DNA from 4 places in the Pseudoduganella sp. UC29_106 genome. Region 3 is predicted to be linked to each of the others. Evidence: predicted binding sites of a transcription regulator. Region 3 holds the regulator's gene; each other region holds the start of a gene.

Region 1 (5,211 bases), 940 kb from region 3:
CCAGCCAGCGGAATTCGGCGCCGCGCGCGACGTGAAGCCGCAGGGAGAGGACGAGGCACGCGAGCTGGAAGCCGCCGTCACCGGCCGCGCCCGCAGCACCGGCCTTTTCGCCAGCGACACATGGACCATCGCGCCAGCATGGTACGTAACGATGGCTGCCCGCTACAACCACGCCCGCGTATCGAACGCGCTGTTGCGCGATGACGGCAGCGTGCAGCGCGAAGCCTTCACCTACCGCAAACTGAATCCGTCGCTCGGCGTCGCACACCAGCTGCAACCGGGTCTCACCTTGTTCGCCAACGCCGCGCAAAGCAACCGCGTGCCGACAGTCATCGAGCTTGGATGCGCCGATCCGGAAGAACCCTGCCGCCTGCCCGTCGGCCTGCAGTCAGACCCCTACCTGAAGCAGGTCGTCTCCCGCACAATCGAAGCCGGCGCACGCTGGAAATCCGGCGTCAGCAATGCGACGCTCGCGCTTTACCGCACGATCAATCGCGACGATATCCTGTTCCGCGCCGCCGGCCAGACCCAGCACGGCTACTTCGCCAACTTCCCGCGCACGCGCCACCAGGGCCTGGACTTCAACGCTGCCACGCGCGCCGGCGCGTTCGACCTGCGCCTCGCCTACAGCTACCTGGACGCCACCTACGACGCCACCGGCAGTCTGTTCACCGGCACGCGCGACGTAACCATCGTCCCCGGCACGCGCATTGCCGGCCTGCCCCGCCACACGCTGAAGCTGGCCGCCGACTGGAGCGCCGCGCCTGGCCTCACGCTAGGCGCCAATATCACGGCCGTGTCGCACCAGACCGTGCAAGGCAACGAAGACGGCGCCCATCCGGAATGGCGCGTCGCCGGCCATGGGCTGCTGTCGCTGCACGCGACCTACAAGACAGGCAAATGGGAATGGTATGCACGCGTGAGCAACCTGACCAACCGGCGTTACGAAACCTATGGCGCTGCCGCAGCCAGTTTCTTTCCCGGTGGACGCCTGCTGACGCAAGGCCAGGCCGAGGAAACGCGCTTCGTCGCCCCCGGCGCACCACGCGCTGTGGCGGCCGGAGTGCGATTCAGCTTCTAGAACTGATACTGCGCACTGAAGCCGGCCACCCAGTTGCGTCCCGGTGCCGCCTCGTAATAGCGCTTGTTCGTGTCGCCGACAATCACGGAACCGACATAAGTACGGTCCAGCAGGTTATTCAGGCGGGCATACTCGCGTAAGCGCCATCCCATCCAGTCCTGCTTCGCCGTCAGCCGCGCATTGAGTACGCTGTAGCCAGGCGCCGGGATATCGGCGTTGGCGTCTTCCGCATAGACCCTGGCTGCCGCCACCGCTTCCAGCGCCGCGCCAAAGCGCTCGCCGGCGGACCTCCAAGCCAGCTCGCCGAACAGGTTCGCGCGCGGCACGCCCGGCAGGCGCGCACCCTCGCGGACATTGCCGAAAGCCTGGTCATAGGTCGCGCGCAGCACGGTGAGCGCCAGCCGGCCGCTGAAGCCCGCGCCCAGTTGGCTGCTCAGGGACAGTTCCCCGCCCTGGCGCAGCGTCTTGCTCGCGTTGCGGTAGCTGGTGCGGCCGCCGCTCGAAGCGTCGACTACCAGTTCATCGCTGGTGCGCACCTGGAACAGCGCCACGTCCACGCGGGTGCCGCCCATCTGCGCCTTCACGCCCGTTTCCAAGTGCGTGCTGCGGGCCGGACGCAGGTTGAAATTGAAGCCCGCACCCGCGCCGGAGTAGAACAGCTCATTCAAGGTCGGCGCCTCGAAGCCGCGCGCCGCGCTGGCGTAGAGATTCAGCGTTGGCGTCAACTTATAGAGAGCGCCCAACAGCGGCGTGCTGCGGCTGTAGTGCAGGGAGCCGCTGTCGTTGCCGTTGGAGAGGAAGCGGTCGTCCACGGACACGCGCAGGCGCGAATGCCGCAGCCCGGCCGTGAACTGCCAGCGCTCGCCCGCCCATTCCGTCTGCAGATAGGGATCGGAGTTGGACACCACATCCTGCTCATCGCGCCGCAGCTTGCCCTGTACACCGAACACATTGCCGATGAAGTTCTCGTACCCTTTGCGGTCGTCGCTGGAGCGGCCATATTCGACGCCGGCCGTCGTGGTCAGCTTGCCGCCGGCAAGCGGGCGCACATCCTGCCAGTTCAGGTCCGCCCCATAGAAATCGCGGTCGAAGTCCACCACGCCGCCGGAGTGGCTGGACGGAGCCTGGAAGGCCTTGGAGAAGGACTGGAACTGGATGACCTGGCGATTGCCGCCCCACACGCTCAGGTGCAGGCGGCTGTCGCCGAAGCGCTGGTCCCAGCTGGCGCCGGCCTGCTGGTGGTCGATGCTCTTGCGCGTGTTGTAGCGCTCGGCCAGCGTGCGCTTCGGCGTTTGCGTATCGGTCGCATCGATCTCGCCGGCGCGCGGATCGCGCTGGAAGGTGGCCCAGGTCACGCCTAGCGGGTCTAGCGTATCCTTCTGGCGCAGGCCGCTCGCGACCACGGTGAGTTTGCTGTCCGCACCGGGACGCACGGTGATCTTTGCCATTCCCTGGTCGCGCCGCGCCGCGCTGTGGTCGCGATAGCCGTCCGTCTCGAAGCGGGAGGCATCCAGCACATAGCCGACGCCGGCCGCGCTGCCTTGCGCGTTCAGGTCCGTCTTGCGCAGACCATCGCTACCGGCGGAGAAGCCCGCCTCCACGCTCGGCGCACCTTCGCCTTCGCGCGTGAACAGCTGGATCACGCCGCCGGAATGGTTGCCGTAGATGGCGGAATAGGGGCCGCGCAGGACTTCGATGCGTTCGGCCATGTCCAGGTTGAAGGTGGCGGCCTGGCCCTGGCCGTCCGGCATGCTGGCCGGGATGCCATCCGCGATCAGTCGCACGCCGCGCACGCCAAAGGCCGAGCGGGCGCCGAAGCCGGCGCGAGGAGATTTGCAGGTCCTGCGCATAGTTCTGACGGTTTTGCGCCACCACGCCCGGCACCGCGGCCAGCGCTTCGGACGCATTCACGCGCACCTGGCCGTCGCGGATGCGCGCCGCGTCCAGCACATCGACTGCGGCCGGCAGGTCGAAGCTGGCATGCTCGATGCGGCTGCCGCTGACGACGACCACGTCGGCAATGGCATCGCCCTCCGGCCCCGCACAGGCCAGGGTGGGGACGAACAGTCCGGCAATCAGACCGGCGATGACGTTCAGGCGGATCGGGCGCTGCATGTTGAACTCTCCTCGATGTGGTTTTTCACCACAGTAAGCAATATACCTGCCATGCCGTGCGCGGGCCGCCCCCGTGCTGGCATATGGATTGCATCGTATAGCGGGCCAACACCATACCAAGGAGACACCATGAAAGCAATCCTGTGCCTGGCGCTGTGCGCCATGGGCGCCGCCGCCGCAGCGCCATTCGCCTATGTACCCAATGAGAAGTCCGGCACGATCAGCGTGATCGACACGGCCAGCGACACCGTCGTACGCCAGATCGCCGCCGGCAAGCGCCCGCGCGGCATCGCCAGCGATGAGCGGGGCCGCCAGATCTTCGTCACCGACGCCGCCAGCAGCGTTTTGCTCGCCATCGACAGCAGCAGCGGCGTCACCGAAGCGCTGGCGCTGGGCCGCTCGCCCGAAGGCGTCAGCGTTTCGCCGGACGGCAAGCTGGTGGCGGTGGCCGTGGAGGAGAACAACAGCGTGACGCTGTTCGATGCCGTGACCCACGCCAAACTGGCGGACATCCCCGTCAAGGGCCGCAACCCGGAGCACGCCGTCTTCAGCCCGGACAGCCGCTACCTCTATGTGAGCGCCGAGGAAGCCGAGCAGGTGGACGTGATCGATGTCGGGCGCCACAAGCAGACCGGCTCCGTGGCCGTGGGCCTGCGTCCCCGGGGCATCGGCTTCTCGCCGGACGCCAGGCGCGCCTACGTAGCCTGTGAACTGGTGAACACCGTCTATGTAATCGACACGGCCTCACTGCGCACGCTTGCGGCCATACCGGCCGGGAAGAATGCCAACGGCATCGCCGTGCATCCGGACGGCCGCAGCGTCTATGTCTCGAACGGCATGGACGGCACCGTGATGCAGATCGATACCGCCCGCAACGCCGTCAGCGCCACGATCCCGGTCGGCAAGCGGCCCTGGAACATGGCCCTCACGCCGGACGGCGGCAAGCTGTATGTGGCCAACGGCCGCTCCAACAATGTTTCGGTGATCGACACGGCCAGCGCAAAGAAGGTGGCCGATATCCCCGTGGGCGAACTGCCCTGGGGCGTAGTGATCCGTTGAGTGGAGCAACAGGTGTTCAAGTTTGGAACATATGGAGCGCCGGTCAGCACGATTTCCCCCGCCGGATGCGCTGGCACGGCAATTGCGGAATACACAAGCGTGCCGCTTCGCACCGGGGCGGTCCCCACAACACACTGAATAGAGGACGACATGAATCTCGCGGACATCAGCAAACTGGGCGTGGCCAATCCCTTCAAGAAGCGTTACGACAACTACATTGGCGGCAAATTCGTGCCGCCGGTGAAGGGAGAGTACTTCGCCAACATCACTCCGATCACCGGCCTGCCGTTCTGTGAAGTTGCCCGCTCCACCGCGGAAGATGTCGAGCTGGCGCTGGATGCCGCCCACGCCGCGAAGGAGGCCTGGGGCAAGACCTCGCAGACCGAGCGCGCCAACATCCTGAACAAGATGGCCGACCGCATGGAGCAGAATCTGAGCCTGATCGCCACGGCCGAAACCATCGACAACGGCAAGCCTATCCGCGAAACGATGGCTGCCGACATCCCGCTGGCCATCGACCATTTCCGCTACTTCGCCGGTTGCATCCGCGCCCAGGAAGGCTCGGTCGCGCAGATCGATGCGCAAACCTACGCCTACCACTTCCACGAGCCGCTGGGCGTCGTCGGCCAGATCATCCCCTGGAACTTCCCCATCCTGATGGCCGTCTGGAAGCTGGCGCCAGCACTGGCCGCCGGCAATTGCGTGGTGCTGAAACCCGCCGAGCAGACGCCCGCTTCCATCATGGTCCTGCTGGAGGTGATCGCGGATCTGCTGCCGCCGGGTGTGCTGAATGTGGTTAACGGCTTTGGCCTGGAGGCGGGCAAGCCTCTGGCCTCCAGCAAGCGCATCGCCAAGATCGCTTTCACCGGTGAAACCGGCACCGGCCGTCTGATCATGGGCTATGCGGCGCAGAACCTGATTCCCGTCACGCTGGAACTGGGCGGCAAGTCGCCCAA
Region 2 (5,211 bases), 450 kb from region 3:
TATCGCAGGAGCGGGTGAATTCGGCCGTGCCCACAGGATTGAACTGGAATGAGCAGCGCTGGGGATCGGCGACCACGGTCACGGGCGAGCGCGCCTGCGCGGATTCCAGCGCCGGGTTGGCGTAGTGGGTGAGCGTCTTGAACAGAGGGATGAAGAGCAGCGCGGACAGCAGGAAGCCCGCCATCATGATCGGCTTCCTGCCTATCCTGTCGGACAGCGTACCGCTCACCACCAGCATCGGCGTGCCGATCACCAGTGCGCCGGCGACCAGCAGGTTGGCCGTAACGCTGTCAACCTTCAGGGTCTGGGTCAGGAAGAACAGGGTGTAGAACTGGCCCGTGTACCAGATCACCGCCTGACCCGCCACGAGCCCGAACAGCGCGACCAGCACCAGGCGCACATTGTGCCAGTTGCCAAAGGCTTCCTTCAGCGGCGCTTTCGACGTCTTGCCCTCGGCCTTCATCTTGCGGAACATTGGCGACTCGCTCAGCGTGAGCCGGATCCACAGCGAGATGCCGAGCAGGCCAAGCGACGCAAGGAAAGGCACGCGCCAGCCCCAGATGGCAAACTCCGTCTCGCCAATTCCCAGGCGCACGATCAGGATCACCGCCAGCGACAGGAAGAAGCCCAGCGTGGCCGTGGTCTGTATCCACGCGGTGTACGCCCCGCGCTTGCCCTCGGGCGCATGTTCGGCCACATAGGTCGCCGCGCCGCCATATTCTCCGCCCAGCGCCAGCCCTTGCAGCAGGCGCAGTGCGACCAGGATAACCGGTGAGGCGATGCCCCACGCGGCGTAATTGGGCAGCACACCGACGATGAAGGTCGATATGCCCATCAGCATGATCGTGACGAGGAAGGTGTACTTGCGCCCTACCATGTCGCCCAGCCGTCCGAACACCAGGGCGCCAAAGGGACGCACGGCGAAGCCCGCGGCAAATGCCAGCAGCGCAAAGATGAAGGCGGCCGTCTCGTTAACGCCGGCGAAGAACTGCTTGCTGATGATGCCGGCCAGCGAACCGTAGAGGTAAAAGTCGTACCACTCGAAAACGGTACCTAATGACGACGCGAAGATGACCTTGCGCTCCTCGCGCGTCATCCCGCGCGGCTTGTCCGACGTGTAAATGGCTGTGGCTTCCACAGTGTGTCTCCTTGATCCGATATAGTTGTAGCTGCAACCATTTGAGCGAAAAAAGAGCCGCGTATTCGGCGCTGCAGCTCGTTCAGAGTAGTTGCAGATGCAACCAATGTCAATGAACTTAATTGCTGATTTCCGCAGCGGCTTTCTGGATGGTCTGGAGCGTGTCGAGCAGGCGCTCGTTGGCGGGGCCGTTCAGGAAAGGCATCACTTCCTTTTCCACGCGCTGCTGGGCGCGGCGCCAGTGGACTTCGGCCTGCACCAGCTTCTTCGTCCCGCTCTTGCTGAGACGCGCGGTCTTGAAACGCGCATCTTCCTGCGTGCCGGTTTCGACCCAGCCGGCGTCGATCAGGACCTTGATATTGCGGGAGATGGTCGTCTTGTCCAGCGCCACATCGATCGCAATTTCCGTCATCGTCGTCTCCCCCAGGCGACGCAGCGCGCGCAGCAGACTGAATTGCGAAATCTTCAGCCCCGTCGGCCGCAGCTCGTCATCATAAATCCGACTGATGGCATTGGCGGAGCGGCGGAACTGGGTGGCGTAGCAATCGGTGAACATGAACGTAGGCGAACTTTGCGCTGGAGAACTCTATGTTAGCACGTGGTTTGCCGATGGCGCGGAAGGCTCAATGATTGCGCGGATCGTCCTCCTCTCGGATGTACTTGATGCCCAGCGGCCCCACGCCGGAAACCTGGGTCATGTAGTCGCCCGAACGCGCCCAGTGGAAATGGGGCGTGTTCTTCGGCAGCACCAGCACGGAGCCTGGCGCGTAAGCCTGCAGCTTGTCGGGATCGAAGGTCGTGCCGATGCCGATGTAGAACACGCCTGACATCACGGTATAGATGCGATCCTCCGGATGCGTATGCGGCATCAGCTTCACGCCGGCCGGCAGCTTCACGCGCACCACGTAGGGCGCAGGCTCCTTCGGATTTCCCACCACGACCGCCAGCCGCGCCTCAGGCGGGAAAGCGGGAAAGGCTTGCCACTGCAGGTTTTCGCCGAGCACCGAGCCGAACTGGTTCAGCGGCAGCGTGGACGGCTTGGCATCGTCCGCGGCATGCGCGGCGCCGGCAAGGGCCAGGATGGCAGCGAGGATTACTTTGTTCATGTCGGTCTCCTGGTTGAGGTAAGGACATGCTATGCCTGCCCCCGCCAACAATAAACAGGAGAGGAATCACTTCTTTTGTTACACGATGTACATATCACGCGACTGCGCCAGAATGGGCGTATAGTGAAATTGCACATGCAAAAGGAATCACCATGAACAAGCTCGTCTACCGTACCGCCAGTGCGCTTGCGCTGATGATCGCGTCCGGCGGCGCCTTCGCCACCGCGCAGGTCACCTACATCGACACTGACAAGATGACCGACGTGCCGCGCTGGCGCAGCGACCTGGAGTCGATGGAATACATCTTCAACCAGCACCTGAATCGGCTGTCCGAACAGCTGCCTGCCGGGCAAGTGCTCAAGGTAGAGTTCCTCGACATCGACCTCGCCGGCGACGTCTTCCCCCGCGTGCCCGTGCGCGACATCCGCATCCTCAAAGGCCAGGCCGACTGGCCGCGCATGCATTTCCGCTATTCGATCGAGCAGGACGGACAGGTGATCCGCAGCGGCGAAAGCAAACTCTCCGACCCGAACTACCAGATGAGCATCAACCGCTACAACCAGGACCTCTACGGCCACGAGAAGCAAATGCTCGAGGACTGGTTCAGGAAGGATGTACTCCAGCGGCGCTGACACCCGCAGTTTGCGCCGGCACAAACATCGAACTCTTTGCGCCAGCATTGTCTAATCTCACGAGTTAGACTGGTCACACGGGGGATATCAATGTCCAGGCAAGTCAGCACATTTGATTTCGCGAGGTTCTGCCTTTGCGGCGCAATGGCAGGACTCGCCTTTGCCGGAGCCTTTGGCATAAGCGAATCGCCAGCCCGTGATTTCATCAGCAGTTCTCTCGGGGTATTGGCCGTCGCTGCGCTCAGGTATCGAAAGGTACTTTAGCTTGATTTCGCTCGACGGGAGCCCGTTCGAAATGGCGACGATCCTTGTCGGGATGGCCGCTTGTGGCGTGCGCCCAGCACTTCGATTACGTCGCACTCAGCCCATTCGACTGCAGTACCGTGAGGTCATTTCCGACTTTCTAAACGGTATTTGCATCGTCCCATTCCTTTGCATGTTTGGCGCGGTGTTCTCAACAGAACTTTTGGTTGAAGCCGTCAACTCGGCAAGACTGTTCTTTTCCGTAGGCGGTCTTATGGGCCTGGCTTTTATCGGAAGAGAGCTTTGTCGGCGCAGTTGAATGCACCATCCGACGGTTACGTTACTCATTTGTGTCGGAAAATTTTACGCTCAGTTTACATTGTTGGTCTGATCGAATTTTTAACTTTTTAGCTAATCCCTTGATTCTAAAGAACATCACGCGCACTTGCTGCCCAGTGGCATGCAAATTGCACTCCGGGAAGAACGGCGGTTCAGCTGCCGGATAATTCGATGTTAACCATGAGAGAGGGGACTATGCTGAATTCGAATTTCATCACCCGCGCTTTGCCGAAATTGCTTGCAGGCGTCACGCTGTTGATCTCTACGAGCGCCTTCGCCGGCCCGGTAACAGGAAGCTACGATACCGGTGACGGCTCGGATGGCAACCAGGCGACGCCGCTGGGCAGCACGCCGCCGTATACGCTCACCGCCACTGCAAACAGCTTCAGCTACGTGCTGTTCTATCCGGACCAGGCATTCACGTTCTCCCAGCTCACCAGCTTCAGCGCTAACTTCGTCAGCAATTCCGGCGGCGCAGGCGGCGGTGCGCCGAGGCTGCGAATCCAGCTGGATACGAATCACGACACGGTGGGAGATGGATCGATTTCGATCTACCTGGGCGACTCGCCGAATTACGTCAATACGGATGCCGAGCTGAACGCCTACAGCGGCGTTAACCTCATCGGCAATAACGACGCCGGCCGTTACGACACCTCCGCATTCGGCGGCGGCAGCCCCTTCACCACCTACGCTTCCGCCCTCGCGTTGCTAGGCAGCGCCGATGTGCTGCGCTTCGGACTGGTGCTCGATACCTTCGCGCCCTTCCCCGATCGTAACCTGACGCTGAACGGCTTCAATGCCGATTTCGCTCCGGCTGCCGCTGTCCCCGAACCTGGCACGATCGCCCTCGTCGCCATCGGATTCGGCATGCTTAGCCTGCGCCGCCGCAATCGAAGCGCCGCCGGCTGACTAAGAACCCACGACAAAAAGCAGGTGTCTGCCACGATGTGGTAGGGTGGCAGCCCCAGTGGGGCTGCCACCGGTTCTTTGCCTTTGGTTTGGTTTTGAACCGCCGGCCCCTCAACAGGCTTCAAATCGCCGGAAACATCTTTTTGTCAACGTAGCACCACCCCCAAGTCTCTCCAGGCTCGACAGACTTGATCAGCGGATGCCCCGTCTCATGAAAGTGTTTCGTCGCATGCTTGTTCGGCGATGAGTCGCAGCAGCCGACGTGGCCGCAAGTGAGACAAAGCCTGAGGTGTACCCATTTGTCGCCGGTCTTCAGGCATTCTTCACAGCCGACAGTGTTGCCGCTGTAAGTATGGATCTCGGAGAAGTGTTCGCAACTAGCGGCCATCATAAGCTCCCTGGGATTGTTGGACCAACGCGGCAGCAGCTAAAGCCCAATAATATCGCACAGCTTTATCGGAATTTACTTCCTATACTGTTGACATGAACCGAACCTCGCCGGGAGAAGATCATGTCCATCCACAGCGCCATTCGCTACAGGGGCTTCATCCTCGATTGTGAGCCGGTCCGAAGGAATGACAGCTGCTACGTTGCCCAAGTCACCATCTCGCGTGAAGAAGGACAAGGGCTGGACGAACATGTGTTCCCGGAACTCTGCGTCACCGATTCAGCACCGGTTGCAGTGTCATACGCCAAATCGTGGGCGCGGCATTGGGTTGATGAGCATTCGCACTGAAAAATAAAAAACGGCCCAGGCTGGGTGCCTGAGCCGCTTTTTTTTGATACTGGTAGGCCTCCCCGGAGTCGAACCGGGCACCAACGGATTATGAGTCCGCCAAAATCG
Region 3 (5,211 bases):
CGGTCGATGCGGTCCAGCTCCTTCATGCGAGGAGGCGCAGCGGGTGGGCGTAGTCCGGCCAGCAGGGTTCGAAGAAGTGCTCCACCATTGCGGGCGTGACGCCATCCAGCGTGGGCGGATTCCAGCGTGGGGCATTGTCCTTGTCGATGACCAGGGCGCGTACGCCTTCCAGGATTTCGCCATGCTCGAAGTTGCGGCGCACCAGGTTGCGCTCCATCCGCAGGCAGTCGGCCACGTCCAGCGACGCGCCGCGGCGCAGCAGTTCGTGGGTGACGCACATCATCAGCGGCGAGCGCTGCTCCATGGCGTTCAGCGACTTCTTCGCGAACGGGTCGGCATCGGTGCGCAGCGAGTCCATGATGGCGTCCACGCTGCCGGCCGAGAAGTGGCGGTCGATCAGGGCGCGCTGAGCTTCCAGCTCGCCGGCACCGGCCAGCTCGCGCATCGGCGCTGCGAAGGCGGCAATTTCGGCGGGCAGCGCAGCGGCGGGGGACGCGTCGATCAGCGCGCCCAGCGTACGCCATTCGGCTTCCGGCACGAAATGGTCGGCCAGGCCGAGATAGAGCGCGTCGGCGGCGCCCACGGTCAGGCCGGTCAGGCCCAGCCACATGCCCAGGCTGCCCGGCGCATGGGACAGGAAATGGCTGCCGCCCACGTCCGGGAACAAGCCGATATTGACTTCCGGCATCGCCAACTTCGTACGGCCGCTGACAATGCGCACGCCGCAGCCCGGCCCGCCCTGCGAGATGCCCATGCCGCCTCCCATCACCACCCCATCCATCAGGGCAATATACGGTTTGTTGTAGAAATGAATTAAATGATTTAGCCCGTATTCCTCGGTGAAGAAATCCTCAAGCAGCGCGCTGTTGCCCTGGGCGAGCTGTGGCCCACTTCATGGAAGAAACGGATATCACCGCCCGCGCACAAGGCTTTGCCGCTGCTGCTGCGGATCACCACCGCCGCCACGGACGCATCGCCGCGCCAGGCCAGCAGCGCACGCGTGATGGCGCGCACCATGTCGAGGGAGAGGGAGTTGAGTGCCTTGGGGCGGTCGAGGGTGATGAAGCCGGTGCTGTTGCTGATGTGGGTGATGACGTATTCGCTCATTGTTCTCAGGGTGAGGTTGCAAAAAGGGCGCCAGATGCGCCCTTTGTTGATGAGTCCCGCGTGTCCTTTACATAGCGGTGACTGGTGCTTCGTAAGTGTCCGGCAGATGCTTGATCGCTTCGTGGTTATGGTTCTGCACGCGGTCCTTGTGCTTCATGACCTGGCGATCCAGTTTGTCGATCAGCGTATCGATGGCGGCATAAAGGTCTTGCGAAAGGCTCTCCACATACACAGTCTTACCCGACATGCGCAGATTAATCTCTGCTTTTTGACGTTTTTCTTTCTCGGTGAGGTTATCTACAGTCAGGATGACAGCAATATCAATCACTTGATCGAAATGGCGTTTAATCCGCTCCAGCTTGTTCTGCACGTACTCGCGAATCGCTGGGGTCACTTCGACATGATGTCCACTGATGGTGAGATTCATACACACTCCTAAAGATGATGTCGCTTACAAGTTCATACATGCTTGTAGCATGCAGCGGAACCGTGCACTACAAAGACTTGCGGAGACTTACTGGTGGGATCTTCAATGCTTCTCGGTACTTGGCAACAGTACGTCGCGCTATGACCATGCCCTGTTCTCCCAGCATGTCCGCAATCTTACTGTCGGATAAAGGATTTTTCGGGTCTTCTGCTCCTGTCAATTGCACGATCAGCGCACGGATCGCAGTCGATGAGGCTTCACCCCCAGCTTCAGTCGCGACGTGGCTTCCAAAGAAATATTTCAACTCAAACATGCCATGCGGGGTGAGCATGTATTTTTGAGTTGTTACCCGAGAAATAGTGCTCTCGTGTAGTCCCAGTGTATCAGCTATTTCACGCAACACAAGGGGTCTCATGGCCACTGCGCCATGACTGAAAAAGTTCTTTTGTCTTTCTACTATCGCCTGCGAAACGCGCAGGATTGTGTCGAAGCGCTGGCGCATATTCTTGATCAGCCACTTGGCTTCCTGCAGCTGGGCGCTCATCTGGGATTCGCCCTTGCCCTGCTTGAGCAGGCTCGCGTACAAGGCATTCACGCGCAGGCGCGGCATGACGTCGTTGTTCAGGCTGACCTGCCAGCCATTGCGGCTCTTCTTCACGATCACGTCCGGCACGACATAGTCTGACACGTCTGACGCAAATTCAGCGCCCGGATGGGGATTGCACTGGCGAATCACCGCCTGCGCTTCGCGCAAGTCTTCATCGTCGCAGTCCAGCGCCTTCTTCAGCTTGTTGAACTCGCGCTGGGCAAACCAGGTCAGATGCTTCTCGACAATGCACAGCGCCATGCGGCGCGTGACCATGGGCACATTGGGCAGGCGCTTGATCTGCAGCGCCAGGCATTCGGACGCATTGCGCGCGCCCACGCCGACCGGGTCGAAGTTCTGCAGCAGCAACAGGGCCGTGCGCAACTCTTCCAGTTCGACTTCCAGCTCTTCCGGCAGGCGCGCATGGATCTCTTCCAGCGGTTCTTCCAGGTAGCCGTTCTCGTCCAGCGCATCGATGATGATTTCCATCAGCGCGCGGTCGCGCGCTTCCGCCACGGTCACGCGCATCTGCTCCAGCAGGTGCTCGCGCAGCGTGCAGTGGTTCGCTTCCAATTGCGGGCGGCTGTCCTCGTCGTCCGGCGACTTGTTGCGGCCGGAATCGCTCCAGTCGCTATCGCCTATGTCGCCGCCCTCGCCTTCGCCGCCTTCACCGCCTTCATAGCTGTCGGCTTCGGCGCTGGGCGCGGATTCGCCCTCGCCTTGCGGCGCGGACTCTTGTGGTGCTTCGGCAGAGCCATTGCCCTGGTTGATGGCGCCGTCCGCCAGCAGGCGCACCGAATGATCGAGCGGATCATCCAGGCGTTCCAGCAGCGGGTTGTCGCTCAGCAGCTGCTCCAACTCCTGGTGCAGCTCGAGCGTCGAGAGCTGCAACAGGCGGATGGATTGCTGCAGCTGCGGTGTGAGCGCCAGGTGTTGCGAGGTTCGCAGTTGCAGTGACTGTTTCATGGCCTTGCTTACATGCGGAAGTGTTCGCCGAGATACACGCGGCGGACAGACTCGTCGGCAATAATATCGTCCGGGCGGCCCGAAGCCAGCACCGAACCCTGGTTGATGATGTAGGCGCGATCGCAGATACCGAGCGTCTCACGCACATTGTGGTCGGTAATCAGCACACCGATATTGCGCTCCTTCAGGAAACGTACGATACGCTGGATTTCGATCACGGCAATCGGGTCCACGCCCGCGAACGGCTCGTCCAGCAGCACGAAGCGGGGGTTGGTGGCGAGGGCGCGCGCAATTTCCACGCGGCGGCGTTCACCGCCGGACAGCGACAGCGCCTGGTTCTCGCGCAGCTTTTCGATCTGCAGGTCGGCCAGCAGGGCTTCCAGGCGCTCGTCGATCTGCGCCTTGGTCATCGGCTTGCCGTCCACGTTCTGAATCTCCAGCACGGCGCGGATATTCTCTTCCACGGTCAGCTTGCGGAACACCGAAGCTTCCTGCGGCAGGTAGGACAGGCCCAGGGTGGCGCGCTTGTGGATGGGCAGCATGGACACGTCCACGCCGCCGATATCGATGGTGCCTGCGTCGGACGCGACCAGGCCCACGATCATGTAGAAGGACGTTGTCTTGCCCGCGCCGTTCGGCCCCAGCAGGCCTACCACTTCGCCGCAATCCACCTGCAGCGACACGTCATGCACCACCTGGCGCTTGCCGTAGGTCTTTTGCAGGCCCTTGACGACCAGGGTGCTTTCGCAAGTCGAAACCGCCATGCTTATTTCCCTGCCGCTGGCGTTGGGTTGGTCGTGGCCGGCGGCGTTGCCGGTGGAGCGGTGCGCGTCGGCTGGATCACCATCGTGCCGCGGCCGCCGCCCTGTTTTACTCTCGCCGGTGGAAGTGTTCTTCACGCTGAAGAATTCCTTGCGGCTGTCATAGGAGATGAATTCGCCTTCGACTTCGTCGCTCGGCTTGGCGCCTTCCAGGCGCTTGATCTTCGCCTTGCTGAACATCTTCACCAGTTCAACGTTCTCGTCGTACTCGATGCGTTCAGCCTCGCCTTCCACCCACTGGTCGCCTTCGCCGTCGCGCTTCTGGCGGAAGGTGGCCTTGCCGCCGCCGCCCGTCAGCACCACGTGCTGGAAGCCTTCCGGCGTCTGCGACACCACGGCGCGCGCCGCCTTCATCAACAGCGTGCCGCGCGTGAGGACCACATTGCCGGTGGCGATGCGCTGCTGCTTCACATCGTCCACTTCCAGGTTATCGAACTTGATTTCCATCGGCTTGTAGGAGTCGGCTTTTTCGGCGGCGGCCATGCCGCTCACCAAAGCCAGGACTGCCGAAAGCAGGAGTTTTTTCATCGTAATTCCATTCGTATTGGGTTAGCGCGCCTTCGGCGGGAAGACGAGCGTGCCGCGGCCGGACAGTTCCAACTGTCGGCTGGCGTTATTGGCGCGCATGCCACTGGCTTGCGCGGTGGTTTCACCCGATTTCATGCGCACCGGCTGGTCCGTCTCCATACGGTCCTCGTCCGGGTAGATCACCAGCTTATCCGTTTCCAGGTGCAGTTCCTGGTTCGCCTGCCCGGCGGCGCGGTCGATCCTTACCTCGTCGCGCAGGGTCACGCGGCTGTTCACATCATCCACCCGCGCCGTTTTCGAGCGGATATCCATGGGAGGCTTGTCCTCGGCCAGGCTGCGCACGATCGGCTTGTCGATCTCGGAGGAATCGTCGATCGGACGGTGGGTCAGCTTGTCGCCGGAGATGATGTAGCTTGGCTTGCCAACCTTGTTCAGGCGCACGAAGCTGAAGCGTTCGACGATGTAGTCCGGTTCATTCATCCGCATATCGGCCTGCATTTCCTCGCCGGCGCGGTTCAGCAACTCCAGTATCCAGAAGGAGCCGACGGCGGCAAACAGCGCCAGCAGCATGCCGAGCGACAGGCGGAAACGGTGGGCGGTCCTCTGGTTGCGCATGCTGCTCCCTTACACCATGAACTGGGTCATGATGCGCTCGTAGTTGCCCTGGGCGCGCAGAATGAATTCGCACACCTCGCGCACGGCGCCGCGGCCGCCGGCCGCTTCGGTAATATGATGCGCACGGCTGTGCACTTCCGGGCGGCCGTTCGGCACGCTGA
Region 4 (5,211 bases), 3.6 Mb from region 3:
TGGCGGTCCTCGCCCGCCACCACGGCGATGCCACCGATGATGTCCGAGTGGCCGTTCAGGTATTTGGTGGCCGAGTGGACGACGATGTCGAAACCGAATTCGATCGGGCGCTGGACAATGGGGCTCGCGAAGGTGTTGTCTGCAATCGCAATGATGCCGCGCTCACGGCAGATCTGGGCCACGCGGCGCAGGTCGGCCAGCTTCAGCATCGGGTTGGTAGGCGTCTCCACCCACACCATCTTCGTGTTGGGGCGGATCGCGGCCAGCAGGTTTTCCGGATTGGTCAGGTCCACATAACTGAAGTCCAGTCCCGCGCTGCGGCGCCGCACCCGCTCGAACAGGCGGAAGGTGCCGCCATACATGTCGTCGCCCGCAATGATGTGCGAACCCGAATCGGCGATTTCCAGCACGGTGGAGATGGCGGCCAGGCCGGAGGCAAAGGCGAAGCCCTGGGCGCCGCCTTCCAGGTCGGCGAGGCAGCGTTCCAGCGCCCAGCGCGTGGGATTATGCGAGCGTCCGTAATCGAGGCCCTTGTGGACCCGGGGCTTTGCTGCACGAAGGTGGAAGTGGCATAGATCGGCGGCATGATCGCGCCGGTCGACGGGTCCGGCGACTGGCCCGCGTGAATCACGCGGGTGGCCAGGTGTGCTTTGGCTTTTTTATCGTTCAAGATAAGGTCCTGCGCAAATGGTTGAGGAGATCGTAGCGGGTGATCAGTCCGTAGAATTTATCACCTTCGGCCACGATTGCGGTGAGGCCACGGTCAAGGGTGTTGCGCAAAGCCTCCATGCTGGCGCCGGGCGACAGGGTTTCCACGCGCGCCGTCATGGTTTCCGCGACGGGGCCGGTGAAGCGGCTGGCGTCTTTTTCCACTTTCAGCAGGATATCCGACTCGTCGATGATGCCGGCCAGGTGGCCGTTTTCGATCACCGGCAACTGCGCCAAGTCGGCCGCGCGCATGCGGTTGAAGGCGATCATCAAGGTATCGCCGGGCGCCACGCTGACCACGTCGCCATCGTCGTAGCGGCGGCCGATCAGATCGCGCAGGTCGCCCAGGCGGGGGCGCTGCAGCAGGCCCTGATCGAACATCCAGCTGTCGTTATAGACCTTGGAGAGGTAGCGCGTGCCGGTGTCGGCCACGATGGTCACGACGCGCTTTGCCGTGGTCTGCTGGCGGCAGTATTTCAGGGCGGCGGCCAGCAGGGTGCCGGTGGATGACCCGGCGAGGATGCCTTCGGCGCGCAGCAGCTCGCGGGCGCTCTCAAAGCTTTCCTGGTCGGTGATCGTGTAGGCCTGGCGGAAGGCGCTCATGGTGGCATTAGCGGGGATGAAGTCTTCGCCGATGCCTTCCACGGCCCAGGAGCCGGTGACGTCGGAAACCTCGCCAGTCGCCACATAGCCGGCAAGGATCGAGCCCTTGGGGTCGGCCAGCACGAATTCCGTTGCCGGCGACACCTTGCCGAAATAGCGCGAGAGGCCGGTCAGCGTGCCGCCCGAGCCGACGCCCAGTACGATGGCGTCCACTTCATGGCCCATCTGTTCCCAGATTTCGGGGCCGGTAGTCGTTTCATGGGCCAGCGGATTGGCCGGGTTGTTGAACTGGTCGGCGAAAAAGGCGCCCGGGATCTCCCGCGCCAGGCGGGCGGCGTAATCCTGGTAATACTCGGGGTGGCCCTTGCCCACGTCCGATCGGGTCATGTGGACTTCGGCGCCGAGCGCCTTCAGGTGCAGCACTTTTTCGGTGGCCATCTTGTCCGGCACAACCAGTACCACGCGATAGCCCTTGTTGCGGCCGACCAAGGCCAGGCCCAATCCCGTATTGCCCGCCGTGGCTTCGACAATGGTGCCGCCCGGCTTCAGGCGGCCGTCGTTTTCCGCCGCTTCGATAATGGACAGGCCAATGCGGTCCTTGATGGACCCGCCAGGGTTCTGCGATTCGAGTTTCAGGAAAAGCCGGCAGGGACCGGTATCGAGGCGGGTAACTTCGACCAGGGGGGTGTTGCCGATCAGACCGTAAAGCGCGGCCGTACGTTCGTTTTGCATGCTGACTCCTTGCAGTCGCCGGGGCAAGCGATTGTGTCACCGGCCCCAAAGGGAAAAGCGCGCATTGTGGGGCGCGCCCGCTGAACAAAGAAGGAATGTTTCCGCAGTAGCTTATGCGGATTATAATCCCGTACCGCCGAAGACCGGCTTCGATACAACACACTGAAGTGGCAAAACTCTATTTCCGTTATTCCGCGATGAACGCGGGCAAATCGACCGCGATGCTGCAGGTTGCGCACAATTACGAAGAGCAGGGTCAGGCCGTGCGCCTGTTCACGGCCGCCATCGATGACCGTTACGGCGTAGGAAAGGTCACTTCGCGCCTGGGGCCGCAGCGCGAGGTCGAATTGTTCCATGCCGATACCAATTTCCTCACCGGGAACGAGAAGAAAGTCTCCTGCGTGCTGGTGGACGAGGCCCAGTTCCTTTCCACGGCCCAGGTCGTCCAGCTGCACCAGCTGGCCCAGACCAAGGGCATTCCCGTGATCTGCTACGGGCTGCGCACGGATTTCCGCGGCGAGCCTTTCCCCGGCTCCGCCTATCTGCTGGCCCTGGCCGACGATATCGAGGAGATCAAGAATATCTGTACCTGCGGCAAGAAGGCAACGATGAATATCCGCGTGGACGAGCAGGGCAACCGCATTCGCGAAGGCGAGCAGATCAGCATCGGCGGCAACGAGAGCTATCGCCAGGCTTGTGGCCGATGCTTCTACGCGGGCTGATCACCGCTTAAAAAACCCGGCTTGCGCCGGGTCGGATCAGAGCGACGCCAGGCTCAGGTTTGCTGGCGCTTGCGCAGTGCGGCGAGTCCAGCCAGGCCCAGGCCCATCAGCGCGAGGGAGCCGGGTTCCGGCACGGCTGTAACCAGGGCGGTGTTCAGATTGTCCAGCGAGAAGCCGCGGTCCAAATTGCCGCTGGTAGCTGTGAATGCGATGCTTGTTACATTCGCGAAGTTGATGACGAATGTCTGAAAGTCATTGATTCCGCCCGGCCCGTCATGCGCGCCGTCCAGATTCAAATCTGTCGTTATCGTGCCGCCGCCCGCAAGCTGGCCAACCAGATGCACAACGCTCGCGTCACCATTGGCGCTGAAGATATGCTCGGCAATGTCCAGTTGGCCTACGTCGAATGATCCCCCGCCCAATATGGACATGGTCAGGGTGGCTGTGCCGCTGTTGTTGTCGATTGTGATAAATGTGGTGCCGTTGGCGGGGCCGGTAACGGCGTAGTCGTGGGTGCGGTGCATGTGGAATGTAGAGGACGAGAACAGGAAGCCCCGGCTGGCCACGAAGGATTCTGTAGTGAGCCCGGAGGTTCCTGCCGCTACGGCGGTGTCCTCAAAGTCGATCAATCCTGCGTAACTTGGCGTCGCCGTCACTGCCAAAAATGCTGCTGCTATAAGGCTTTTAAATCCTGACTTCATATTTGCTCCCCTTTAAGATCAGACGAATAGCTTATTTAAGTAGTTTATCGGCCACTAAGCGGTGCTTAGCGAATTTCGGATGAGCAATAATCAGGCCAATTCGAGGAATCAAGGATTTAGAATTAAATCCGCCATATATTGTAAAAATTTCCGATATATACTTTTAAATTGCACTTAACGTTTGGGAGACGCAAAACGTTAAATACCTGCAATCAATGTTGTCTTCAATTCACCCTGTAACTGGGCTGTCATAATTGCCATGTAGCATCATTCGATCTGTTCCAGAAAGGTTGGTATGCGATCGGATGTGCTTTATGCGAAAACGCCCGCCGGGCAGGCGGAGGTGCAGGCGCGGCGCGCCGGCCTCACTGCGCGCCAACGAACCCTGCTGATCATGCTGGACGGACGCAAGCCGCTGTCCGCCTTGCTGCCGCTCCTCCCGATGGAAGAACTGGAGCCTGCGCTGGAGGCATTGCTGAGCCTGGGTTTTATCGCCGATCCCGCTGCACTGGCGGCGGCTGCGCCGAAGCCGGAGCCGCCGAGGCCCAACCCGCGCCTGATCGAAGCGAAATCCCTGATGCGCACGAGCGCGGAAAAATACCTGGGCCTGCTGGCTGCCGATCTCGTGCGGCGTATTGAAATGGCGTCTGACGAAGCCCAGGTGCAGCACGCCATCGGCATGTGGCATATGGCCATGCGCGATTCCAAATACGGCCGGGATATCGCCGGCCCCCTCCTTGAAAAAACACGCAGCCTGCTGATGGCTTAATGCGTGCGCGCCCAGGCGGACGGCGTCTGCCCGCAATAGTGGCGAAAGCGTTTCGTGAAATAGCTGGGATCCTCGTAGCCGACGAGGAAGGCGATACTCGCCAGCTGTAACTCACCCTTCAGGATCAGCGCCTGTGCGCGCAACATCCTGCATTCCTCCAGATAAGCCATCGCACTTACGCCCATGCTGGCGCGGAATACCCGTGTGAAGTGGTAGCGGCTGATATTCGCCAGGCCCGCCAGGGTGGCGAGATCGATGGGCTCATGCAAGTGAGCGTCGATGAAATCCTGGATGCGCTGCAGGGCGCGGGGGGACAAGCGGCCACGAATGGTATCCAAGCTGTTATCTCCCCATAGCAAGAAAGTGCCAGAAGAAAGCAATAGAGTACCACTGGAATTTGGGGTGAGGAAAGATAATCAATATTCGCTTTAAACCAACAATGAAGAGGCCACCATGAGCTACGTCCTGAATATCAATGGCAAGCCCCACACTGTCGATGTCGATGGCGATACCCCGCTGTTGTGGGTTTTGCGCGACGTCCTGCACATGACTGGGACCAAGTTCGGTTGCGGCATGGCGCTTTGCGGCGCCTGCACTGTTCATCTGGATGGCCAGCCCATCCGTTCCTGCAGCACGCCGGTTGAGACTGTAGGGAAGGGCAAGATCACGACCATCGAGGCGATCAGCGCGACGCCGGCCGGCAAGAAGATCCAGCAAGCGTGGATCGCGCACGATGTGCCGCAGTGCGGCTACTGCCAGTCTGGCCAGATCATGAGTGCCACCGCGCTGCTGGCCAGCAATCCGAAACCGAGCGACGCCGATATCGAGGCCGCCATGTCGGGCAATATCTGCCGCTGCGGCACCTATTCGCGCATCCGCGCGGCCATCAAAACCGCTTCGAACGCATAAAGGAGACCGGCATGAACTCTCCAACCGAATTCCGGGATTCCCGCCGTCACTTCCTGCAAGCCAGCCT

The links. The regulator sigma-54, encoded in region 3, starts transcription at its own class of promoters, with help from an activator protein. The targets are predictions, from matches to a motif close to TGGCANGNAANCTGCTTT.
Positions count from the first base shown of each region.
Region 1: ACHMW6_RS00445 (beta-propeller fold lactonase family protein) is a predicted target of sigma-54. The motif match lies at 3,274-3,291, and genes of this name have one in related genera.
Region 2: ACHMW6_RS29515 (PEP-CTERM sorting domain-containing protein) is a predicted target of sigma-54. The motif match lies at 3,576-3,593, and genes of this name have one in related genera.
Region 4: ACHMW6_RS14525 (PEP-CTERM sorting domain-containing protein) is a predicted target of sigma-54. The motif match lies at 3,547-3,564, and genes of this name have one in related genera.

Region 1 covers NZ_CP171977.1:12,860-18,070, forward strand. Annotated here, with positions in the region: gene ACHMW6_RS00435 (TonB-dependent receptor) at 1-1,081, shown strand, start outside; gene ACHMW6_RS00440 (TonB-dependent receptor family protein) at 1,078-2,865, opposite strand; gene ACHMW6_RS00445 (beta-propeller fold lactonase family protein) at 3,326-4,255, shown strand; gene adh (aldehyde dehydrogenase) at 4,406-5,211, shown strand, end outside.
Region 2 covers NZ_CP171977.1:5,918,635-5,923,845, forward strand. Annotated here, with positions in the region: gene ACHMW6_RS29495 (MFS transporter) at 1-1,096, opposite strand, end outside; gene ACHMW6_RS29500 (MarR family winged helix-turn-helix transcriptional regulator) at 1,257-1,694, opposite strand; gene ACHMW6_RS29505 (cupin domain-containing protein) at 1,762-2,244, opposite strand; gene ACHMW6_RS29510 (DUF3016 domain-containing protein) at 2,397-2,876, shown strand; gene ACHMW6_RS29515 (PEP-CTERM sorting domain-containing protein) at 3,654-4,367, shown strand; gene ACHMW6_RS29520 (ubiquitin carboxyl-terminal hydrolase 14) at 4,489-4,755, opposite strand; gene ACHMW6_RS29525 (hypothetical protein) at 4,879-5,103, shown strand.
Region 3 covers NZ_CP171977.1:6,367,662-6,372,872, forward strand. Annotated here, with positions in the region: gene ACHMW6_RS31705 (Lrp/AsnC family transcriptional regulator) at 1-26, opposite strand, end outside; partial or broken gene ACHMW6_RS31710 (enoyl-CoA hydratase/isomerase family protein) at 23-1,107, opposite strand; gene hpf (ribosome hibernation-promoting factor, HPF/YfiA family) at 1,175-1,534, opposite strand; gene ACHMW6_RS31720 (RNA polymerase factor sigma-54) at 1,602-3,086, opposite strand; gene lptB (LPS export ABC transporter ATP-binding protein) at 3,095-3,850, opposite strand; partial or broken gene lptA (lipopolysaccharide transport periplasmic protein LptA) at 4,022-4,435, opposite strand; gene lptC (LPS export ABC transporter periplasmic protein LptC) at 4,457-5,050, opposite strand; gene ACHMW6_RS31740 (KdsC family phosphatase) at 5,060-5,211, opposite strand, start outside.
Region 4 covers NZ_CP171977.1:2,802,206-2,807,416, forward strand. Annotated here, with positions in the region: partial or broken gene ACHMW6_RS14510 (trans-sulfuration enzyme family protein) at 1-488, opposite strand, end outside; gene ACHMW6_RS14515 (pyridoxal-phosphate dependent enzyme) at 667-2,043, opposite strand; gene ACHMW6_RS14520 (thymidine kinase) at 2,211-2,765, shown strand; gene ACHMW6_RS14525 (PEP-CTERM sorting domain-containing protein) at 2,819-3,466, opposite strand; gene ACHMW6_RS14530 (hypothetical protein) at 3,774-4,235, shown strand; gene ACHMW6_RS14535 (helix-turn-helix domain-containing protein) at 4,232-4,573, opposite strand; gene ACHMW6_RS14540 ((2Fe-2S)-binding protein) at 4,689-5,144, shown strand; gene ACHMW6_RS14545 (molybdopterin cofactor-binding domain-containing protein) at 5,156-5,211, shown strand, end outside.